One region of the Bacillus seohaeanensis genome, then DNA from elsewhere that is predicted to be linked to it. Evidence: a T-box and tRNA genes for the amino acid it is inferred to sense, from the RefSeq annotation. Region 1 holds a T-box; the other holds one or more tRNA genes.

What was found. The T-box of region 1 lies ahead of tyrS (tyrosine--tRNA ligase). A T-box ahead of a tRNA ligase gene usually reads a tRNA of that ligase, here a tRNA-Tyr.
Region 2: it encodes a tRNA-Tyr, which carries the amino acid that the T-box ahead of tyrS (tyrosine--tRNA ligase) is inferred to sense. The anticodon was not compared.

What each region holds. Positions count from the first base shown of each region.
Region 1 is NZ_JBHUMF010000031.1:65,088-70,861, forward strand. It holds gene abc-f (ribosomal protection-like ABC-F family protein) at 1-422, shown strand, start outside; gene ACFSUL_RS13610 (hypothetical protein) at 513-767, shown strand; gene ACFSUL_RS13615 (MarR family transcriptional regulator) at 1,397-1,942, shown strand; T-box leader at 1,962-2,184, shown strand; gene tyrS (tyrosine--tRNA ligase) at 2,231-3,475, shown strand; gene ACFSUL_RS13625 (hypothetical protein) at 4,152-4,409, shown strand; gene ACFSUL_RS13630 (DUF2332 domain-containing protein) at 4,751-5,774, shown strand, end outside.
Region 2 is NZ_JBHUMF010000035.1:157,358-163,131, reverse strand. It holds rRNA gene rrf (5S ribosomal RNA) at 1-46, shown strand, start outside; tRNA gene ACFSUL_RS21260 (tRNA-Glu) at 88-162, shown strand; tRNA gene ACFSUL_RS21255 (tRNA-Val) at 169-244, shown strand; tRNA gene ACFSUL_RS21250 (tRNA-Thr) at 316-391, shown strand; tRNA gene ACFSUL_RS21245 (tRNA-Lys) at 417-492, shown strand; tRNA gene ACFSUL_RS21240 (tRNA-Leu) at 499-583, shown strand; tRNA gene ACFSUL_RS21235 (tRNA-Gly) at 597-671, shown strand; tRNA gene ACFSUL_RS21230 (tRNA-Leu) at 682-770, shown strand; tRNA gene ACFSUL_RS21225 (tRNA-Arg) at 777-853, shown strand; tRNA gene ACFSUL_RS21220 (tRNA-Pro) at 868-944, shown strand; tRNA gene ACFSUL_RS21215 (tRNA-Ala) at 968-1,040, shown strand; tRNA gene ACFSUL_RS21210 (tRNA-Met) at 1,056-1,129, shown strand; tRNA gene ACFSUL_RS21205 (tRNA-Ile) at 1,160-1,233, shown strand; tRNA gene ACFSUL_RS21200 (tRNA-Ser) at 1,241-1,333, shown strand; tRNA gene ACFSUL_RS21195 (tRNA-Met) at 1,361-1,434, shown strand; tRNA gene ACFSUL_RS21190 (tRNA-Asp) at 1,468-1,544, shown strand; tRNA gene ACFSUL_RS21185 (tRNA-Phe) at 1,662-1,737, shown strand; tRNA gene ACFSUL_RS21180 (tRNA-Tyr) at 1,773-1,856, shown strand; tRNA gene ACFSUL_RS21175 (tRNA-Trp) at 1,865-1,938, shown strand; tRNA gene ACFSUL_RS21170 (tRNA-His) at 1,953-2,028, shown strand; tRNA gene ACFSUL_RS21165 (tRNA-Gln) at 2,072-2,146, shown strand; tRNA gene ACFSUL_RS21160 (tRNA-Gly) at 2,235-2,308, shown strand; tRNA gene ACFSUL_RS21155 (tRNA-Ile) at 2,324-2,400, shown strand; tRNA gene ACFSUL_RS21150 (tRNA-Asn) at 2,422-2,496, shown strand; tRNA gene ACFSUL_RS21145 (tRNA-Arg) at 2,585-2,658, shown strand; gene upp (uracil phosphoribosyltransferase) at 3,122-3,751, shown strand; gene wecB (non-hydrolyzing UDP-N-acetylglucosamine 2-epimerase) at 3,771-4,916, shown strand; gene ACFSUL_RS21130 (AtpZ/AtpI family protein) at 5,431-5,652, shown strand; gene ACFSUL_RS21125 (ATP synthase subunit I) at 5,659-5,774, shown strand, end outside.

The sequences.
Region 1 (5,774 bases):
AACCGATTCGGAATATGAGCATGGGAGAGCGTGTTAAGTGCAAGTTAATGGCATATATAATAGAAGAAAAAGATGTGCTTATTTTGGATGAGCCGACGAATCATCTCGACTTAGCTTCACGTGAACAACTGGAAGATACGTTAGCGCAGTATAATGGAACGCTAATCGTCGTTTCACATGATCGCTATTTTCTCGAAAAAACAACGGATAGTAAACTCGTTATTTCGAACAATCGTATACAAAAACAATGGAAAGAAGCAACGCCAAAAAGAGATGACCAAGATGAATTACGTTTAAAGCTTGAAACAGAGAGACAAGAAATTTTAGGGAAACTTAGCTTCATGACACCAAATGATGAAGCGTACAAAGAACTTGATAAGAAATTTATAGAGCTTACCAAACGGATAAAGGAACTTTCGTGATGAATAGACTACAGTAAACCTTATCTATCCGTAAAAGTACGTGATAAAATATAATAAAGAAATTAAGATTGATACAAAGGAGGTTTAATTATGGCTATAAATAATGAAAAATTAGTTGAAATGGTAAAGAAACTACCACAATCTGCTAAAAAATCAGCATATGATTATTTGAAATTTTTAACTATAAGTCATATTCGCCCGGATTGGGATGAAATTAGTGAATTGACACCAGATGAAACCCCTTTGAGTGAAGAAGAAGAACGTCAACTAAAGCATAACTCGGAGTTTGTGTCCTGGGAGGAAGCCATGAATGAGCTTAACTTACCAGCTGACACTCAGTCGTGAATCAATTAAATTTCTAAAAAAACAAGAAAAATCTGTTCAATTAAGAATAAGCAAGGCTTTAAAAGGACTGACCATATAACCGCCTATAGGTGATATAAAACCGTTAAAGGGTAAAAAGGGAATATTAAGATTAAGGGTTGGAACATACAGAACTATATTTGAAATTAACCATAGTGAGAAAATAGTTTATATACTAACTATTGATAATCGTGGAGATGTATATAAATAATCTAAAAAGACCATTAACAATTTAATTGTAGTGGTCTTTTTACTTTGCACACTTGCTTCCCGAAAAAATCTGTAGAAAATTATACATGAAATGACTTAGGTAGAGATTTAACTAATAGGGCATTGATTTTAGGTTGGTGGTAAAAATAAAGTACATAATATTCAGTAAATCCGAAACCTTTTCGGTTAGGATTTCGTAGGAAAGTTATTGAGGGAGGGGTTTTGGTGGAAGGGTCATTGGCGGGACGATTATATCAGCTATCGTAATGGCAATAATAGTATGGGGTGCGAGTATAATTAGTTCCTTTTCATATAGTTAAAGAAGAAAGAATGAAAAGCTACCACATTCTCTTTTTGTATTGCAAAGATATATCTTTTTTGCTAATATCGTTTCAAAGCTAATGATTACGAAAATTCAAAGAGAGGTGGTTGTCATTCATTCCTTTAATGATGACGGGGAATTGTTATCTGACGAGAAAGATACAATGAACCTTTTAGCTAAGCTTCCTTTGGATTCACTTGATTTAGATGCTATTTCAGTTGTTACGAATATTTATAGAGTGGCTCAAGGACTAAGAAACAAAATGGAGCGTGAAGTTTTATCGGAGTTTGGGCTATCTTGGACTTCCTTTTCATTGCTTTATGATCTATGGATTTGGAAATCGATAGAAACAAAAAAGTTAGCAAAGTCGGCTGGAGTTACAAAAGCAACGATAAGCAATGTTACAAAAACATTGGAACGAAAAGAACTTTGTTATCGAAAAGTTGATAACAGGGATAGACGAATCACTTACGTTGCGATAACGGATAAGGGAAAAGAAGTGATGGAAAGATTATATCCTCCATTTCATAAAGGGGAAGTGGAAATTGTTTCAGGACTAACTGTGGATGAGCAAAAAAATACTTCGAAGTTACTTAGAACGATAATTAGAGAGAATAACTTTTAATGAACAATAATAAAATAGTTGTAAAGTGATGACAGGACATTCAGTAGTAGTTATCTCACTGCATACAGAGAGTCGATGGGTGGTGCGAATCGGCGCAAAGATAAATACGAATTACATTCCTTGAGCTTTCTTTGTGAACGAAAATATAGCAAAGAACGGACGAGCCGTTAATCGTTGAGTGGGAGGATTAAATCCTTCAATTAGGGTGGTACCGCGTGCAAAAGTTAAACCACGTCCCTTTTTCTTAGGGATGTGGTTTTTTTATATTTATTTTTAGGAGGAAAGAGAATGAGTGATTTTATTAAACAATTAAATGAGGAACAACTAACAGAAGTAAAGAGACAAATGACCATTTACAGCCAAGGTGTTCAAGAAATTATTCCAACCGAAGAATTAAAAAACAAGGTAGCAAAGTCAATAATAGAGAATAAACCACTTAAGATAAAATTAGGATTAGACCCTTCTGCTCCAGATGTACACCTTGGACATACCGTGGTTCTTAACAAGATGAGGCAGTTTCAGGAGAATGGTCATATTATCCAACTCATTATTGGCGATTTCACTGGGAAAATTGGGGATCCAACAGGTAAATCAGTGGCAAGAAAACAATTAACCGACGAAGAAGTAAAGCATAATGCGAAAACATACTTCGAGCAATTTGCAAAGGTAATCGACATGGAAAAGGTTGAACTACATTATAACTCCAAATGGTTGTCTACATTAAATTTTGAAGATGTCATCCAACTTGCAGGAAAAATAACAGTAGCACGCCTATTAGAACGAGATGATTTTGAAGAACGAATTGCTTCTGGCAAGGCTATTTCCCTACACGAATTCTTTTACCCTTTAATGCAAGGATATGATTCTGTAAAGTTAGAATGTGATATTGAACTTGGTGGAACAGACCAGCATTTCAATATTTTAATGGGAAGGCACTTTCAAGAGAGATTTGGAAAAGAAAAGCAAGTGGCTTTGTTAATGCCATTATTAGAAGGGCTTGACGGTGTTGATAAAATGTCTAAATCAAAGAACAACTACATCGGTATTGACGAAAGCCCGCAAGAAATGTACGGGAAAGCAATGTCAATCCCTGATGAATTAATGGTTAAATACTTTGAACTAATAACAGATTTTACTCCAGAACAAATTCAAAAAGTAAAAGAGGACCTTAAAACAGGTGTATTGCACCCGAGGGATGCAAAGATGTTATTGGGGAAAACAATTGTTAGAATGTACCACGGGATGGAAGCAGCAAGCAAAGCAGAGCAGCATTTCGTCTCTGTTTTCCAACGAGGTACATTACCTGACGAGATTCCAGAAGTGAAGTGGAACGGAAATGTTGACACACCAGTTATTAATTTACTTGTTGATTTACAATTATTAAACTCAAAAAGTGAAGCCCGAAGAATGATTGAAAATAGAGGAGTAAAAATAAATGGAGACAGGGTTGAGGATACCAATTTAAAAGTAGCTATTACTGATGGCTTAATAATACAAGTTGGTAAACGAAAGTTTGTAAAGATAAAAAGGTAATGAACTTAATGTTGTACCTTTAGGATATCGTTTATTCAACTAAGGGGACAAGAGGTAGAAAAGAGGCTGGGACAAATGTGCTCTAGGTGAATAAAAATTCGAACTAATTCTTTCATTTGAAGGGAAATTAGTTCGGATTTTTTTATAAGTCTTCATAAAACTTGTTGTTCTTTTTAACTTGTTCTAGCTGTTGATTGGAGTGCAAGACGAAGACTCCTGCGGGAAAAGCGGAACAGGTGAGACCCCGCAAGAGCGCAGCGCATGTTTAGCTCCAGTGGCTAACTCGCTATGAAAAAGATGAAATACCCTAAAGGCAAAAAGCGCCTTTTGGGTATTTCCCTATTTTCTTCACGAGCTGACCAAGCCACTTCCGCTTTTCTCGGAGGCTCACCGACCGCCCGCGGAAAGCGAAGTCTTGACACGGAAATCAACAGCGGTGTGTAACAGCGATTACGAAATAATTTAATCTGATATTATTCGTCTTTAGGGGATAGTATGTTAGTTATGTCCCAACCTCTTTCAATTTTACGGAAAATAATTGGGATATTATGTTAGAATTGGAATGTAAGATCCTTCGTTAAAGGGGTAGTGGTGTTTAACAAGGGAGGGTTTACTGATTTTGGATTATAAAAAAATAAATATATGAATCTATCTGAGACAGAAGGGAGATAAAAAAATGAATAAAAATACTATATGGTCTTTCGTACACATTGTAATTTTTCTTATACTCTTCCTCTTAATGACCAGTGGGATTTCTCTCGGATCCTTTGGAAGAGTGATGATTATATGGATGGTATTATCACCGATTTTTGGTTTTGTTCACGCTCTTAAAGGTGGGAATTGGATAAAGTGGGTATTAATGAGCTTGAATATTATTGCTTTTATTATAATTCTTTCTTTACTTCTCTTAGGGTTTGGAATGGGAGAAGCATAATCAATATTACGCTAAACCGTGCTTATCTTTAGTAATGTAAATACTCCTTTTTCAACGAAAGAAACAGAATAGTTGCGGAAGAAGATTCGTAGTTTAGCTATAGTAACACTAACTTGTTTATCATTGCACTAGCGATTTTGGGTATTGGTCGCCAAAAAAGTAAAGTAGGTTAACGATAGATTTTTCGCTGCATAGTTTATGTCTTCTACTGTCTTGACGATGCATATTAACTTTTTGTATGTATTTGGCACTTTTGTGGGGCTGTTATTAAACCAAGGGGAATAGTGAGTTGGTGGAGAAAATATATATAGCATCTTTTTTTTACAGATGGGGGAGTTCTTATGCTGGATAAGGAAGTTTTGTCTCAGAGTTTTTTGACCTTTGCCAGAGATGAGTGTAAAGGCTCTAGCTTATTATATGAATATTTGTCATTAGAAATATCGAGGGAAGATACTCTTCTAGATTTATGCAAAAATGCAAGTAACGGACAGCCTGTTCCCAATCTACTTTTTGGTGCAGTACATTACCTTTTACTAAAAGGAACCGACCACAAGTTAAAAGAATATTACCCTAGTATCGTAAATAAGGTTAAGCCATATGAGGAATCATTTAAATACTTTAAAGCTTTTTGTAGTGAATACCATAATGAAATTAGATCCATTCTTAAAACAAGGCTTGTTCAAACGAATGAGGTTCGAAGATGTGCATACCTTTATCCAGCTTTTTGTTATATCTACGAAAAGACTAAAAAACCATTGGCACTCATAGAAATTGGAACTAGTTCGGGATTGCAGCTTCTATGGGATAAGTATTCATATTCATACGGGTCAAATGAGATGTATGGAAATAAAGAATCTAAACTGAACATTACTGCAAAGATAGTGGGAGAAAATACTCCACGTCTACATTCAACTCCGCCTCCAGTTTCAACGAGGATTGGTTTGGATCTAAATACGATTGATTTAAATGATGAGGAGGAGAAGTTGTGGCTTAAATCTTTAATATGGCCTGAGCATAAAGAGAGACTATCGATGTTTGAACATGCTATCAATTACATCAAGGAGTATCCAGTTCATTTGATTGAAGGGGATGGGATTAGCTTACTAGCTGAATATAGTGATAGGATCCTAGAAGACAGTGTAATTTGTATTTTTCATACTCACGTAGCCAACCAAATGTCATTAGAGACAAAAAAACAGCTTCTACGTACTGTCAAATCTATTGGTAATGACCGAGATGTCTTTCATATTTACAATAACATGCAAGACAGAAATTTACACCTCGATTATTATGTAGATGGTGTGGAAAGCAACCAAATGATTGCTGAAACAGATGGTCACGGTAGATGGTTTAAATGGTTATGTA
Region 2 (5,774 bases), on a different contig from region 1:
TGGTAGTTGGGGGATTTCCCCCTGCGAGAGTAGGACGTTGCCAGGCACAGCCCCTATTTGGGGGCTATTGTTTTGTCAAATTATATTGGCCCGTTGGTCAAGCGGTTAAGACACCGCCCTTTCACGGCGGTAACACGGGTTCGAATCCCGTACGGGTCACCATATAGTGGAGGATTAGCTCAGCTGGGAGAGCACCTGCCTTACAAGCAGGGGGTCGGCGGTTCGATCCCGTCATCCTCCACCATATATAGTTGTTAGGTTTAACTAGCAAGGCATAATTGATGAATATATATTAGTAGAATAAATATTAATAACGCCGGTGTAGCTCAACTGGTAGAGCAACTGACTTGTAATCAGTAGGTTGGGGGTTCAAGTCCTCTTGCCGGCACCATTTAGTATATACTTAATAATTTTAAGAGCCATTAGCTCAGTTGGTAGAGCATCTGACTTTTAATCAGAGGGTCGAAGGTTCGAATCCTTCATGGCTCACCACTATTTGCGGGTGTGGCGGAATTGGCAGACGCACCAGACTTAGGATCTGGCGCCGCAAGGCGTGGGGGTTCAAGTCCCTTCACCCGCACCACTGCTTTTATAACGCGGAAGTAGTTCAGTGGTAGAACACCACCTTGCCAAGGTGGGGGTCGCGGGTTCGAATCCCGTCTTCCGCTCCAAAGAAACTTTGCCGGGGTGGCGGAACTGGCAGACGCACAGGACTTAAAATCCTGCGGTAGGTGACTACCGTACCGGTTCGATTCCGGTCCTCGGCACCACAATACGCGCCCGTAGCTCAATTGGATAGAGCGTTTGACTACGGATCAAAAGGTTAGGGGTTCGACTCCTCTCGGGCGCGCCATCTTAATTAATAAACGGGAAGTAGCTCAGCTTGGTAGAGCACTTGGTTTGGGACCAAGGGGTCGCAGGTTCGAATCCTGTCTTCCCGACCAGTAGAAAGTTTAAATACAAACATGGGGCCTTAGCTCAGCTGGGAGAGCGCCTGCTTTGCACGCAGGAGGTCAGCGGTTCGATCCCGCTAGGCTCCATATTATTTTTAAAATGGCGGTGTAGCTCAGCTGGCTAGAGCGTACGGTTCATACCCGTGAGGTCGGGGGTTCGATCCCCTCCGCCGCTATAAGAAATTAATGTTAGTGCTAGTAATATTGGACCCTTAGCTCAGTTGGTTAGAGCTGACGGCTCATAACCGTCCGGTCGTAGGTTCGAGTCCTACAGGGTCCATTTATATGGAGGAATACCCAAGTCTGGCTGAAGGGATCGGTCTTGAAAACCGACAGGGGTGTTAAAGCCCGCGGGGGTTCGAATCCCTCTTCCTCCGCCATATCCTTTAAACAATAATTCATATTAGCGCGGGGTGGAGCAGTCTGGTAGCTCGTCGGGCTCATAACCCGAAGGTCGCAGGTTCAAATCCTGCCCCCGCAATACCAGGTTTTCAGTAAAATGAAAATTTAATTTGGTCCGGTAGTTCAGTTGGTTAGAATGCCTGCCTGTCACGCAGGAGGTCGCGGGTTCGAGTCCCGTCCGGACCGCCATTTACATATAGGGCACTTATAAAATCAGCATACAGATTGAATTGAGATTTGAAAAAATTTCCTGGAAGTTGTATGATGAAGAAAGCCTTGTCTGAAATTAGGATACATATTAAATAAGGCTCAGTAGCTCAGTTGGTAGAGCAATGGACTGAAAATCCATGTGTCGGCGGTTCGATTCCGTCCTGAGCCACCATTAACTTAATATTCCCTTAGTTTTTCAGGAAGTATGGAGGGGTAGCGAAGTGGCTAAACGCGGCGGACTGTAAATCCGCTCCTTCGGGTTCGGCAGTTCGAATCTGCCCCCCTCCACCACCAAAATTAGGGGCATAGTTTAACGGTAGAACAGAGGTCTCCAAAACCTCCAGTGTGGGTTCGATTCCTACTGCCCCTGCCAATAGATAAATAATGGCGGTTGTGGCGAAGTGGTTAACGCATCGGATTGTGGCTCCGACACTCGTGGGTTCGATTCCCATCAATCGCCCCAAAGTAAAGTATTATTATAAAAATTGACTCATGCTGCTTTTCAATGGGCTATAGCCAAGCGGTAAGGCAACGGACTTTGACTCCGTCATGCGCTGGTTCGAATCCAGCTAGCCCAGCCATTTTCAAATAACTTGGTTAATTGTTAGTCAAAGATAGGTAAGCTTTCATAGCAAGTCAAACTTGAGTATTTACAATAAATTTATACATGCGGGTGTAGTTTAATGGTAAAACCTCAGCCTTCCAAGCTGATGTCGTGGGTTCGATTCCCATCACCCGCTCCAAATAATACATAATGGGGGCCTATAGCTCAGCTGGTTAGAGCGCACGCCTGATAAGCGTGAGGTCGGTGGTTCGAGTCCACTTAGGCCCACCATAATTAAATAATTTTTCTTGTTCCGCAGTAGCTCAGTGGTAGAGCAATCGGCTGTTAACCGATTGGTCGTAGGTTCGAGTCCTACCTGCGGAGCCATTTTTTATATGAAGAAATTTTTAAGATCGCCCTTTGCTAAGAGGATAGGTCCCGTAGACATGCTTATTTCTTTTATTTCAAGTGTGATGCGCCTTTAGCTCAGCAGGATAGAGCGACAGCCTCCTAAGCTGTAGGTCAGAGGTTCGAATCCTCTAAGGCGCGTATTTAAACATAACTATGGTAGAGTGATAGAAAAAACTAATATGAATATCTAAAAATATAACGAGGAGCGATTACCAATATGGTAGTCGCTTTTTTTGTAGGGAAAATAATAAAAAGTTCTCTTTTGAATAACCTTTCTATTAGAACAGTCTGCATCTAAACTAGTATAGGGAGCCTGCTTAGCTTTTTCTGCCCGTAAACTGAATCTATTGTTTTAAAAAAGTTTTTTTCTTTTTAACATGAGGGATAAAGATTCCAAACCTCTGTATTTTATAGAACAAATTCGACTTATACTCTTCTGATTCTTACATGTGACTCGAAAGAATTACATCTTCTTAAAAATTTCCTTACACTTCCTCACTTTTATTGCCCTTAGATTCTCTTTTATGTACAATAGGCAATAGTGTAAATCATGAAACAGGAATTTATTTTACATAAAAACAGCATAAAGGAGCGAGTTAGAGTGGGTAAGGTTTATGTATTTGATCATCCATTAATTCAACACAAATTAACATTTATTAGAGATAAAAACACAGGTACAAAGGAATTTCGTGAGCTAGTAGATGAGGTGGCTACGCTAATGGCCTTTGAAATCACACGTGATTTACAATTGGAGGAAATTGAAGTAGCAACACCAGTTAGTCAGGCGACAGCCAAAACATTAGCTGGAAAAAAACTCGGGATTGTGCCGATTCTTCGTGCGGGACTAGGTATGGTTGATGGAATATTAAAGCTTATTCCTGCAGCAAAAGTAGGACATGTTGGTTTGTACCGTGATCCTGAAACATTGCAGCCTATTGAATATTATGTGAAGCTTCCTAGTGATGTGGAAGAGCGTGAGCTTATTGTAGTAGATCCAATGCTTGCTACTGGCGGGTCTGCTGTTGAAGCGATTAACTCACTAAAAAAACGTGGTGCGAAAAACATCAAATTCATGTGTCTTGTTGCCTGTCCTGAAGGTGTGGATGCAATTAAAGAAGCACATCCGGAAGTAGATATTTATATCGCAGCACTTGATGAAGGGTTAAATGAAAAAGGATATATCGTACCTGGTCTTGGCGATGCAGGAGACAGATTATATGGTACAAAATAATGAAAAGCAGGTGAAAATAGTGGACAAGCCTATAAAAGTAATGACAATCTTCGGTACAAGACCAGAAGCAATAAAAATGGCACCACTTGTACTAGAGTTAAAGAAATATCCTGAGCAATTTGAGACAGTCGTAACAGTAACAGCTCAACATCGACAAATGCTAGATCAGGTATTGAACATTTTTGATGTGCAACCTGATTATGACTTAAATATAATGAAGGACCGTCAAACACTTATAGATGTTACCACAAGGGGACTAGAGGGGCTCGATAAGGTAATGAAAGAAGCAAAGCCCGATGTTGTCCTTGTACATGGCGATACAACAACAACATTTATTGCCAGCCTTGCAGCATTCTATAATCAAATTGCAGTTGGTCATGTAGAAGCCGGATTGCGAACATGGAATAAATATTCTCCATTCCCAGAGGAAATGAATCGTCAATTAACAGGTGTTATGGCAGATTTGCACTTCTCTCCAACAGAGAAATCAGCTCAAAATCTTCTAAATGAAAACAAAAAGGAAGAAAGTATCTTTATTACTGGAAATACAGCGATAGATGCACTTAAAACTACGGTTAAAGATGAATATGAACATGAGGTGCTTCAAAAGGTCGGCGATGATCGTCTAGTATTACTTACGGCACACCGCCGTGAAAACCTCGGTGAGCCGATGCGTAATATGTTCCGTGCAATTAAGCGATTAGTGGACGAGCATGATGATATTCAAGTTGTTTACCCGGTCCATTTGAACCCAGCCGTTCGAGAAGTGGCGGATGAGGTGCTCGGAAATGATCCTCGAATACACTTAATTGAGCCGCTTGATGTCATTGATTTTCATAACTTTGCTTCAAGAGCACATTTAATTTTAACCGATTCTGGTGGTGTCCAAGAAGAAGCCCCATCACTTGGTGTCCCAGTTCTTGTGCTTCGTGACACAACGGAGCGTCCGGAAGGAATTGAAGCAGGAACATTAAAGCTAGCAGGGATAGAAGAAGAAAATATATACAACTTAGCGAAAGAGCTTCTTACAGACCAAAAAGCTTACGATAAAATGGCGAAAGCAGCCAATCCATACGGAGACGGACTTGCATCTTACCGAATCACCCAAGCTATCCGTTATCATTTCAAAGAACTAAAGGAACGACCAAAGCCGTTCACAACCTAACTAACATAGAGGCCCTTGTTATTTAAATAACAAGGGCCTCTATTATTTTGCGGACGTAGCTTTAATGCGTTAAAGTAACTAGGGACGGACCTTTGAGGTTGTCTCCAACTTCCATATCTTAACCCATTAAAATCCATACTTTAGAACGGAAAAAATAATTTATACAAGTATAATATTATATGGAAGTATTTACATTACATAAAAGTCATTCACATATTCATGTTTCTTCTATATACTTTAAGAAGTAGAGCAGTAAGTAGTATTGAAAATGCCTAAAGATTTGTATCTATTGTCAAAAAACACGTTTGAATTGTGTGCAAATTGTGACAACTGTAACAGCTAGTAAACTTTTTAAATACAACACATTGACATAGATAATATGCTATTGTATGCTAACAAAGGATATATAATGATAAGGTTTTCACAATTAAATGTTTAAGGTGTGAAAACGCTTTACATCCTTTGAAGAAAGTGCTTTTCCACATTCCACTACAAATTAGTGTGGGGATGAATTATGCGTCAAAACAAACGACGTCCGTATCAATCGATGGCCCTATATTCTGCCATACTTTCACAATTAGTTGGTTCCATTCTCATTGGAATTTTTGGAGGAAGATGGCTTGATAAAATATGGGATACCACACCACTATTCTTAATTATTGGACTACTTCTTGGTCTGTCGGCAGGTACTTATGCCATGCTTCGCACAGTCCAACATTTCTATTCGGGAGACTAATGTGACATGCCGGAAATACAACAAATGTTTATAAGGCATCGTAAGTACATACTTTTTCTTCTCTCCATTTACGTTCTCGGTTGGGGCTTTACATCCTATCAGTCTATTTTTTTAGGACTTAT